DNA from 2 places in the Streptomyces sp. NBC_01716 genome. Region 2 is predicted to be linked to the other one. Evidence: riboswitches for the same ligand, from Rfam matches in the RefSeq annotation. Region 2 holds a riboswitch; the other holds the start of a gene.

Region 1 (5,721 bases), 5.0 Mb from region 2:
ATGCCGATCGCGCCGGCGGCGAGCAGGAAGCGGACGATGTCGTCGTTTTTCTCGGCGTCCGTGTGCCCGGCAGCGGCGAAGTTCAGGTAGTAGTGCAGCACCGCCGGGATGATGCCCGCCGCGCCGTTCGTGGGGGCGGTGACGACGCGCCCGCCAGCCGCGTTCTCCTCGTTGACCGCCATCGCGTAGAGGGTGATCCACTCCATCGCGCGGGCCGCCGGGTCGCCCTCGGCACGCAGCTGCCGGGCGGAGTTCGCCGCGCGGCGGCGCACCTTGAGGCCGCCGGGCAGCAGGCCCTCGCGGGTCATGCCGCGTGACACGCACTCGCGCATGGCCCCCCAGATCTCCAGCAGCCCCTCACGGATCTCGGTCTCCGTGCGCCACGCCTTCTCGTTCTCCAGCATCAGCGCGGAGATCGAGAGCCCGGTCTCGCCGGCCAGCCGCAACAGCTCGTCACCGCTGCGGAAGCGGTACGTCAGCACCGTGTCGTCCAGCTTGATGCGGTCCTCGTCCACGGCGTCCTCGTCCACGACGAAGCCGCCGCCGACCGAGTAGTACGTCTTCTCCAGGAGGACGGCGCCGGCGGAGTCGTACGCGAAGACCGTCATGCCGTTCGCGTGGTACGGCAGCGCCTTGCGCCGGTGCAGGATCAGGTCCGCGTCGAAGTCGAAGCCGATCTCGTGCATCCCGAGCAGGCTGATCCGGCCGCTGCTCCGGATGGCCTCCACGCGCGCGTCGGCGGACTCGATGTCGACCGTACGGGGGGACTCGCCCGCCAGGCCCAGCAGCACCGCCTTGGGCGTGCCGTGGCCGTGGCCGGTGGCGCCGAGCGAGCCGAAGAGCTCGGCCCGTACCGAGGCGGTGTGGGCGATCAGGCCCTCGTTCTTCAGCCGCCGCGCGAAGAGACCGGCCGCGCGCATGGGGCCGACCGTATGGGAGCTGGACGGGCCGATGCCGATCGAGAACAGGTCGAAGACCGAGATGGCCACGGTGGTACTCCTTGCGGGCTGGTAGACGCCGTCGTCTGCCGGGGTGGTGCAGAAAACGTAACTACAGGTGCAACGGTACGGCGCGCCGCGCGCGCCGGTCGGGTGCGCGCGGCGCGGCCGTGGGCCCTCGGACACGCCCTGGTCGCGGGTGCGACCTCGGCCGTGGGACCCGGTGGGACTACAGGCCGGGGTACAGCGGGTGCTTCGTCGCCAGCGCCGTCACGCGCGCGGCCAGGGCCTCGCGGTCGAACTCCGGCTTCAGGGCCGCCGCGATGACGTCCGCGACCTCGGTGAAGTCCTCGGCCGTGAAGCCGCGGGTGGCGAGCGCCGGGGTGCCGATCCGCAGGCCGGAGGTGACCATCGGCGGGCGCGGGTCGTTCGGGACGGCGTTGCGGTTGACCGTGATGCCGATCTCGTGCAGCCGGTCCTCCGCCTGCCGGCCGTCCAGCTCCGAGTTCCGCAGGTCGACCAGGACCAGATGCACATCCGTTCCGCCCGAAAGGACAGAGACGCCGGCCTTGGTGACGTCGTCCTGGACCAGCCGCTCGGCGAGGATGCGCGCGCCGTCCAGCGTCAGCTGCTGGCGCTCCTTGAACTCCTCGGACGCCGCGATCTTGAACGAGACCGCCTTCGCCGCGATGACATGCTCCAGCGGGCCGCCCTGCTGACCGGGGAAGACCGCGGAGTTGATCTTCTTGGCCAGCTCCTGGGTGGAGAGGATCACGCCGCCGCGCGGGCCGCCCAGGGTCTTGTGCGTGGTCGTGGTGACGACGTGCGCGTGCGGCACCGGGTTCGGGTGCAGCCCGGCGGCGACCAGACCGGCGAAGTGCGCCATGTCGACCATCAGGTACGCGCCGACCTCGTCGGCGATCCGGCGGAACGCGGCGAAGTCGAGCTGCCGCGGATACGCCGACCAGCCGGCCACGATGAGCTTGGGGCGCGACTCCTTCGCCAGGCGCTCGACCTCGGCCATGTCGACCTGGCCGCTCTCCTCGTCGACGTGGTAGGCGACCACGTTGTAGAGCTTGCCGGAGAAGTTGATCTTCATGCCGTGGGTGAGGTGGCCGCCGTGGGCCAGATTCAGCCCCATGATCGTGTCGCCGGGCTTCAGCAGCGCGAACATCGCCGCGGCGTTCGCCTGCGCGCCGGAGTGCGGCTGCACGTTGGCGTGCTCGGCGCCGAAGAGCGCCTTCACCCGGTCGATCGCGATGTTCTCGACCACGTCGACGTACTCACAGCCGCCGTAGTAGCGGCGGCCCGGGTAGCCCTCGGCGTACTTGTTGGTCAGGACGGAGCCCTGGGCCTCCATGACGGCGACCGGCGCGAAGTTCTCCGACGCGATCATTTCGAGCGTCGACTGCTGGCGGTGGAGTTCGGAGTCGACGGCGGCGGCGACATCCGGGTCGAGCTCGTGGAGTGAGGAGTTGAGGAGCGACTTCGAAGACATCACAGTCCCTGGGGTCTCAGTTGCCGGAGAATTCGGTGTACTCGTCGGCGGAGAGCAGGTCCTTCGGCTCTTCCGCGACGCGTACCTTGAACAGCCAGCCGCCCTCGAAGGGTGCGGAGTTCACCAGCGAGGGGTCGTCCACGACGTCCTGGTTCGCCTCGGTGACCTCACCCGTCACGGGGGAGTACAGGTCGCTGACCGACTTGGTCGACTCCAGCTCACCGCAGGTCTCGCCCGCGGTCACCGTGTCACCGACCGCGGGGAGCTGGGCGAACACGACGTCGCCGAGGGCGTTCGCCGCGAACTCCGTGATGCCGACCGTCGAGACGCCGTCATCGGCGGTCGACAGCCACTCGTGCTCCTTGCTGTAGCGCAGCTGCTGGGGGTTGCTCATGGCGTGAATTCTCCTGTACGCGGGGGAGTGGTGGTGAACACGTGTCTTGCGGAGTGAGATACCGGCGCGGCACCTCACGGGTGCCGGGCGCTACTTCTGTCGTTTGTAGAAGGGCAGCGCGACGACCTCGTACGGCTCGACCGAGCCCCGGATGTCGACCCCGACGCCCGCCGTGCCCGCCGCGGCGTGCGACGCGTCCACATAGGCCATCGCGATCGGCCGGCCCAGCGTCGGCGACGGCGCGCCCGAGGTGACATGACCGACGACCTCGCCGCCGGCCACGACCGGGTATCCGGCGCGCGGCACCCGGCGGCCCTCGGCGACGAGCCCGACCAGCTTGCGCGGCGGCGCGTTCCCGGCACGCTCGGCGGCGGCCTCCAGCGCCGGGCGCCCCACGAAGTAACCCTCCTTCTCGAACTTGACCACCCTGCCCAGGCCCGCGTCGAAGGGCGTGAGACCGGTGGTCAGCTCCTGCCCGTACAGCGGCATCCCGGCCTCCATACGGAGGGTGTCGCGGCACGAGAGCCCGGCCGGTACGAGTCCGGCGGACGCGCCCGCGGCGGTCAGCGCCTGCCACAGCCCTTCCGCGTGCCGGGGCGCCACGAACAGTTCGAAGCCGTCCTCACCCGTGTAGCCGGTACGGGCGATCAGCGCGGGCACGCCGGCGACGGTGCCGGGCAGCCCGGCGTAGTACTTGAGCCCGGCGAGATCGGCGTCGGTGAGCGAGGCGAGGATGCCGGGCGACTCGGGGCCCTGGACGGCGAGGAGCGCGTACGCGTCGCGGTCGTCCCGCACCTCGGCGTCGAAGTCCGCGGCACGGCCCGTCAGCTCGTCGAGCACCACCCGCGCGTTGGAGGCGTTCGCGACGACCATGAATTCGGGTGACCCGTGCGTGTCGAGGCGGTACACGATCAGGTCGTCCAGGATGCCGCCGTCCTCCTGGCAGATCATGGTGTAGCGGGCGCGGCCCACGGCGAGCGAACCGATGTTGCCGACCAGCGCGTAGTCGAGGGCCTGGGCCGCCCGCGGGCCGCTGACGGTGATCTCACCCATGTGGGAGAGGTCGAAGAGCCCGGCCTTCGTACGGACGGCGAGATGTTCCTCCCGCTCACTGGCGTACCGCAGCGGCATGTCCCAGCCCGCGAAGTCGGTCATGGTGGCGCCCAGCGCGCGGTGGACGGCGTCGAGCGCGGTGTGGCGCGGGCCGTCCGGACCAGCCGCTTCGGGGGCGGGCGTGTGAGACGTATTGCTCATAGGTGTGGCTCCCAGGGCATGACAGAGAGGACAATCCTCCCCATCTGTCATCGGAACCTGAGAGGTTCATCACGACCGCACGTACACGTTCATACGTACGCACACGAAAGGTCGCGACTTGCACCGTGGGTGGAAGCGCCTGACGGCGATTCACTTTTCAGATCTGCCTCGTCCGCGCGGTACTGGGCCTGAGAGATTCAAGGGAGGAACTTGCTCCTTCGGCGCCCGGCACCCATGGTGACCAGGACTCTCCCGCGCGGATTCGAACGGCCGTTATGGAGTTGGCGCGCACATCATCGCACGCGCCGCCCTCCCGCCCCGCGGTCGCCGGCGCGGGAGGGCGGCGGGGGGCGTACGCGGGCGTCCGGTCGGCCGGAAGGGCGGAGCCGACAGGGCCGTGAACAGCAAAACGCTTGTGCCGTATTACCCATTCTTTACACTTCAAGGGCAGGGAACATCGGCCAGGGCGATGGACCCGACAGGGGGAGGGCGATGACGTTGCAGCGGTCCCGTGCAGGCGCGTACGCGACGACCGCGGGGGTGCCCGCCCAGCCGGCAGCGGTCCCCCGCCGGACCTTGGCGGCGGTCCCACCGGTCGTCCGGGACCTGCGCGAGGGGAGAAGCCGGGGGCCCCGGCGCCTGACGTTCGGCGGCGGCGACGTGGTCGTCGTCTCCGGGCTGCCGGGCAGCGGGAAGTCCACGCTGATCGGCCGGGCCGCGGCGGGCCGGGGGATCGACTCGCAGGACACCCGCGACCGCTGGGCCCGCCGGCTGCCCGCGCGGCTGCCGTACGCGGTCTACCGGCCGCTGGTGCGCCTCGCGCACTACACGGGGCTGCGGCGGGCACTGCGCTCCGGCGAGAGCGTCGTGGTGCACGACTGCGGCACCCAGGCGTGGGTACGGCGCTGGCTGGCCCGCGAGGCGCGGCGGCGCGGCAGAAGGCTCCATCTCGTCCTGCTGGACGTCACGCCGAAGACCGCCCGCGCGGGCCAGCGCGAACGTGGCCGCGGTGTGTCGGGGTACGCCTTCGCCCGCCATCGCCGGGCGGTGTCCCGCCTGGTCAAGGAGGCGGAGTCGGGCCGCCTCCCGGCGGGCTGCGTGTCGGCGGTCCTGCTGGACCGCGACGCGGCGGGCGCGCTGGTGGGGATCGACTTCCGGGGAGCGTGAGCGGGGCGTTCGGCGACCGGTGCGGGGTTAGGGTTTTCCGGGGTACGCGGGGGTGGGGAAGGCGTACGGGGCGATACGGGAGAGTCAGTGAACACAGCATGGCCGGGCAACGAGTTGGAAGAGGTGCTCGCCGCGTCGCTCGGGAACGCGTCGGCGGGCGGACGGCTGGTCGAGGTACTCGGCCGCAGCCAACTCTGGGTGCCGCTGCCCAACGGCGGCGGACCCGACAGCCCCGGACTCGATCTGCCCACGCTGGAGATCGAGGGCGCGCCGTACGTCCCCGTCTTCAGCTCCGAGCAGCAGTTCCTCCAGTGCGTCGGGGCCCATATGCCCTTCACGGTCGCCCCGGCCCGTGAGTTCGCCCGCGGCCTGCCGCCGCAGCTCGGCATAGCCGTGAACCCCGGCGGCATGGTCGGCGCGCCGCTGCCGCCGCTCGCCGTCGCCGAGCTGTGCCGGGTGGGCCGTACGCC
Region 2 (5,721 bases):
GCGCAGATGTCGCTGATGTGCTCCTCGAACACGCCGTGCGTGGACGGGTAGGTGACCATCAGGACGGCCAGTTCGTCGCCGTGCCGCTCGATCTTGGCGTGCAGGTCGTCGACGTCGACGTCGCCGTCATCGCGGGTCTTCACGACGACGACCTTCATCCCGGCCATGACCGCGCTCGCGGCGTTCGTGCCGTGCGCGGAGGACGGGATGAGGCAGACGGTGCGGCCGGTGTCGCCGTTCGCGCGGTGATACGCCCGTACGGCCAGCAGCCCGGCGAGTTCGCCCTGGGAGCCGGCGTTGGGCTGGAGGGACACCGCGTCGTAGCCGGTGACCTCCGCCAGGCGCTCCTCCAGCTCACGGATCAGCGTGAGATAGCCCTGCGCCTGCTCGGCGGGCGCGAAGGGGTGCAGCGCTGCGAACTCCGGCCAGGTCACCGGTTCCATCTCGGTGGTGGCGTTGAGCTTCATGGTGCAGGAGCCGAGGGGGATCATGCCGCGGTCCAGCGCGTAGTCACGGTCGGCGAGCCTGCGCAGGTAGCGCAGCATCGCGGTCTCGGAGCGGTGCTGGTGGAAGACCGGGTGCGTGAGGTACTCGTCGGTGCGCAGCAGGGTCTCCGGCAGCGCGTCGGCGGACGCGGCGTCCAGAGCCTCGATGTCGCCGGTGACGCCGAAGGCGGCCCATACGGCGGCGAGTTGGGCGCGACCGGTCGTCTCGTCGCAGGCCAGCGAGACATGGTCGGCGTCGACGGGGTGAAGGTTGACCCCACCCTCACGAGCGGCGGCCACGACCTCGGCGGCGCGGCCCGGGACCCGTACGGTCAGCGTGTCGAAGTACGCCTCGTGCACGATCTCGACGCCGCCCGCGCGCAGACCGTCGGCGAGGACTGTCGCGTAGCGGTGGGTGCGTTCGGCGATGGCGCGCAGCCCGTCGGGGCCGTGGTAGACCGCGTACATCCCGGCCATCACGGCGAGCAGCACCTGCGCGGTGCAGATGTTGCTGGTGGCCTTCTCGCGCCGGATGTGCTGCTCGCGGGTCTGGAGCGCCAGCCGGTACGCCTTGTTCCCGTCGGCGTCCACGGAGACCCCGACGAGCCGTCCGGGCAGGTTGCGGGCGAACTTCTCGCGTACGGCCATGTATCCGGCGTGCGGTCCGCCGAAGCCCATGGGGACGCCGAACCGCTGGGTGGTGCCGACGGCGATGTCCGCGCCGAGTTCACCGGGCGAGGTGAGCAGCGTGAGGGCCAGCAGGTCGGCGGCGACGGTGACGACGGCGCCGAGTTCGTGCGCCTGCTCGATGACGGGCTTGATGTCCCGTACGGCGCCCGAGGCGCCCGGGTACTGCACGAGCACGCCGAAGACCCCGCGCTCGGCGGCCTCGGCGGGAATGCCGTCGGCCAGGTCGGCGACGAGGACGTCGACGCCCGCGGGTTCGGCCCGGGTGCGGATCACCGCGACCGTCTGCGGCAGGGCGTCGGCGTCGACCAGGAAGACGCCGTCCTTCACCTTGCCGACGCGCCGGGCGAGCGCCATGGCCTCGGCGGCGGCCGTGCCCTCGTCCAGCAGGGAGGCACCGGAGGTCGGCAGGCCGGTCAGATCGGCCACCATGGTCTGGAAGTTGAGCAGCGCCTCCAGACGGCCCTGGGAGATCTCGGGCTGGTACGGCGTGTACGCGGTGTACCAGGCCGGGTTCTCCATCACGTTGCGGAGGATCACCGGCGGCGTGAACGTGCCGTAGTAGCCGAGACCGATCATCGGCGCGAGGACCTGATTGCGGTCCGCGAGGGACCGCAGCTCGGCGAGCACCTCGGCCTCGGTCCGCGCGGCGGGCAGCCGCAGGGCTTCGGCGCTCTTGATCACGTCGGGCACCGCGGCGGCGGTCAGCTCGTCCAGCGAGCCGTAACCGACCTGCGCGAGCATCTTGGCCTGCGCGGCGGTGTCGGGGCCGACATGGCGCTGCTCGAAGGGGATTCCTCGCTCCAGCTGCGAGAGCGGTGTGCGATGAGATGTCATACGGGAGGCCTCCTGGTCTGGCGCGACCTGCGAGGGGCACCGATACACAGGTGCCCGGACGGCCTCCCCCTCTGTCACATCAACCTGAGAGTTTCACCGGACCGCCGCGAAGCGGGCCGATTTTCACCGTCGGTGAGAGCGGATGCCGTCCGACACCTGCCCTGCTTTCCAGAGTGACCTCGTCCATGCGGTACGGGGGCCTGAGAGTTTCCGGGGAGGATTTGCTCCTTCGGCGCCTCCGGCAGTCTCACCGGACGGCTCTCCCGCATGGGGTCTACAGCCACTGGCCAGCCTACCAGCGAGTTCCCGCCAGGGTCTTCGAGTGGCCGATACCCCGAATGTGCCCTTTCGTAGAGCGAGGGAGCATATGCGACCAGTTGGAGGGACCGTGCAGACCGACATCGATCCGCGCAGCCTGATCGGCCGCAAGGCGTACGACCGCGACGGGCACAAGATCGGCACCGTCGACGAGGTGTATCTGGACGATGCCACCGGTGTGCCGGAGTGGGCGGCGGTACGGACCGGGCTGTTCAGCCGGGACGCGTTCGTGCCCCTGGCCCCCAGCACCTACCGCGACGAGTCACTGCACGTCCCCTACGAGCGCGGCCTGATCAAGGACGCCCCGGACTTCGGGGTCGGCCGCCATCTCTCCCCCGACCAGGAGATCCAGCTCTACCACCATTACGAACTGGCCCTGCCGGAGCCCGCGGCACCGGAACGCCCGGCCGCCGACCGCGACTTCGGCCAGGTGGCGGGCCGCGACGCCGCCGCCCGCCCCGGCGACCGGGAGCGGGACCGGCCGCAGCGCTAAGGCTTCTCCGGCGGGTGAGCGACCAGGGGCAGCGGTTCGGAGAGCTCCAGGTCGGGATCGTCCGTACGGAACGTCCGCACCCGCCCGGGAACGGCCGACGTGGGCTCCTCGAACCGTACGGTGACCCGCCCCACCCCACTCCCCTGCACCCACCCGGCGCCGAACTCGGCATGACGCACGTCGTGCCCCGCCGGCCAGTGCCGCTCAGTGAGGGCCTCCGCGATCACGTCCGCGTCCGCCCCGGGCGGCAGCGGCAGCGGCGGCCCGGAGCCGGGCTCGTCCGCCACCGTCCCCGCGTCCGGCTCGGCCTCTACCTCCGCCCCCGCCTCCGCCTCCGCCGCGGCCTGGGCGAACAGGTCCTCCTGCGTGTAGTCGGTCAGCCCCGTCACCCCCACCCCCAGCAGCCGCACCCCGCCGGTGGTGTCCAGGGACTCCAGCAGCCTCCCCGCCGCCTCACGCACCACCACCGGGTCGTCCGTGGGCCCCCGGAGCGTCTCGGAGCGGGTGAGCGTCGAGAAGTCGTACCGTCGCACCTTGAGGACGATCGTCCGCCCCGAGTGCCCGGACTCCCGCAGCCGCCGCACACACCGCTCCGCCAGCCGGTCCACCTCCGTCCTGACACGCACCCGGTCGTGCAGATCGACGTCGAAGGTGTCCTCGACGGACACGGACTTGGTCTCACGCTCGGCCACCACCGGCCGGTCGTCGTGCCCGGACGCCATCCGGTACAGCGACGTGCCGTGCGCCTTCCCCACGAGCCGTACGAGCTCGTCCTCCCCGGCCTCCGTCAGATCGGCGATGGTCAGCATCCCGGCCCGGCGCAGATGCTCGCCGGTGGCCGGCCCGACCCCGGGCAGCGTCCGTACGGTCATCGGCCCCAGCAGCTCGCGCTCCGTGCCCGGCTCGATGAGCACCAGACCGTCGGGCTTGGCCTGCTCGGAGGCGATCTTCGCCAGCATCTTGGACCCGGCGAGCCCGACCGAGCCCGTCAGACCGGTCACCGCCCTGATGTTCCGCCGCAGCCGCTCGCCCGTCGCACGCGCCGACGGCGAGTCGGACGCCGACCCGCCCGCCTCCAGATCGACGAACGCCTCGTCCAGACTCAGCGGCTCCACCAGCGGTGACAGCCGGCCGAGCAGCTCCATGACCTGCTCGCTGACCGTGCGGTAGAGGGCGAAGCGCGGCACCAGATACGCCGCGTTCGGCGCGAGCCGTCTCGCCTGGGCCATCGGCATGGCCGAGTGGATCCCGAACCGCCTCGCCTCGTACGACGCCGTGGAGACCACCCCGCGCGGACCGAGACCTCCGACGACCACCGGTTTTCCGCGCAGACTCGGCTTCGCCGCCTGCTCGGCGGCGGCGAAGAAGGCATCCATGTCCAGATGCAGGATGGTCGGTGCGGGTCTCACCCCACCGATGCTCCCCTACCCCACTGACAATCGCCCCGGGGCCGGCACGGCCCCGGGACTCAGACGGCCCGGTCGCGGCGCCTGCGGGCGAGCTCGTCGGCGGGGTTGTGCCCGATCAGGGTCTCGCCGGTGTCGACGCGCTCGCCGTGCAGCTGCGACAGCGCCGCTTCGACATCCCGCCACACCACCCCGACGGCGATCCCGAAGATGCCCTGACCGCCCTGGAGAAGGCCGACGACCTCGTCCGGCGACGAGCACTCGTACACCGTCGCGCCGTCGCTCATGAGCGTCATGCGCTCCAGGTCCCGCGCCTGACGGCCGCGTAGATGCTGGACGGCCGTCCGGATGTTCTGGAGGGCGACCCCCGTGTCCAGGAAGCGCTTGACGATCTTCAGGAAGACGACGTCGCGCAGGCTGTAGAGCCGCTGGGTGCCCGATCCCCTGGCGGGGCGCACACTCGGCTCGACGAGCCCCGTGCGTGCCCAGTAGTCCAGCTGGCGGTAGGTGATGCCCGCCGCCGCGCACGCTGTCGGTCCCCGGTAGCCGACCGTGCCGGTCGTCGGGTCGGACGTACTGCCGTGAAGCGGGTACGGGTCGTTAGCCGTACCGTCGCCGCTGCTGCTCACACCGACCTCCGTCCTTGACCTGCCCCGTCGACGGTAGGCAGTGCCCCCGGGTGCGTCAACGATCGCCACGCTGGGCACGCCGAGTGATAATCACCCTGAGAGTGGTTTGCCGTGCCCCGTCACCGGGAAAGGCTGGCCGAATGCGCGGACGGAGTCCGGTATGACGGTCTTGGACCGTTCAGCGCTCACTGGCTGTTGGTCCCGAAATCCTCCGGAGAGATCTGGTCGAGGAATTCACGGAACTTCTCCACCTCGTCCTCCTGCTCGTCGGGGATCGCGATGCCCGCGTCGTCCAGCACCCCGTCGCTGCCGAAGATGGGCGTGCCGGTGCGCAGGGCCAGCGCTATGGCGTCGGACGGCCTGGCGCTCACCTCGACACCGCTCGCGAAGACCAGCTCCGCGTAGAAGACTCCTTCGCGCAGGTCGGTGATGCGCACCTGCGTGAGTTCCTGGCCCACTGCCTCCAGCACGTCCTTGAAGAGGTCATGAGTCAGTGGTCGGGCCGGTGCCATGCCCTGCTGGGCAAAGGCAATAGCGGTAGCTTCCCCAGGCCCGATCCAGATGGGAAGGTACCGGTCGCCTCCCACTTCACGCAGGAGCACGATCGGTTGGTTGGAGGGCATTTCCACCCGGACACCCACGACGTCGAGCTCGTTCACACAGCAACCCTAGGACGTGCCCGGTCGGTTTGGGTAGTCGGACTCCCCCAAGATCAGGTAAGCCGGACTCCGAGAGCCGTCTGTACCAGTGCCGCGTGCAGCCGTACAGAGAGCGCCGCCAGCTCCCTCGTGGCGGCCTCCGCATGGGCCCTGGTCTGCGGATTACGGTGTCGGCGCAGGGGCGCGACGACCTGCTCGACGAGGCCC

Evidence for each region. A riboswitch is a leader RNA that binds a small molecule or an ion and turns the genes downstream of it on or off. The one in region 2 is predicted to bind glycine.
Region 1: it holds a riboswitch for glycine, as region 2 does, so the genes downstream of both, gcvT (glycine cleavage system aminomethyltransferase GcvT) here and gcvP (aminomethyl-transferring glycine dehydrogenase) in region 2, are expected to answer to the same signal.

The regions. Positions count from the first base shown of each region.
Region 1 covers NZ_CP109181.1:2,534,439-2,540,159, reverse strand. The annotation lists gene OIE74_RS10810 (L-serine ammonia-lyase) at 1-989, opposite strand, end outside; gene glyA (serine hydroxymethyltransferase) at 1,168-2,436, opposite strand; gene gcvH (glycine cleavage system protein GcvH) at 2,453-2,830, opposite strand; gene gcvT (glycine cleavage system aminomethyltransferase GcvT) at 2,921-4,084, opposite strand; glycine riboswitch at 4,252-4,349, opposite strand; gene OIE74_RS10790 (AAA family ATPase) at 4,577-5,251, shown strand; gene OIE74_RS10785 (enhanced serine sensitivity protein SseB) at 5,339-5,721, shown strand, end outside.
Region 2 covers NZ_CP109181.1:7,504,812-7,510,532, reverse strand. The annotation lists gene gcvP (aminomethyl-transferring glycine dehydrogenase) at 1-2,009, opposite strand, end outside; glycine riboswitch at 2,188-2,285, opposite strand; gene OIE74_RS33515 (PRC-barrel domain-containing protein) at 2,398-2,820, shown strand; gene OIE74_RS33510 (DNA polymerase IV) at 2,817-4,229, opposite strand; gene OIE74_RS33505 (MerR family transcriptional regulator) at 4,289-4,855, opposite strand; gene OIE74_RS33500 (bifunctional nuclease family protein) at 5,041-5,514, opposite strand; gene ftsR (transcriptional regulator FtsR) at 5,568-5,721, opposite strand, start outside.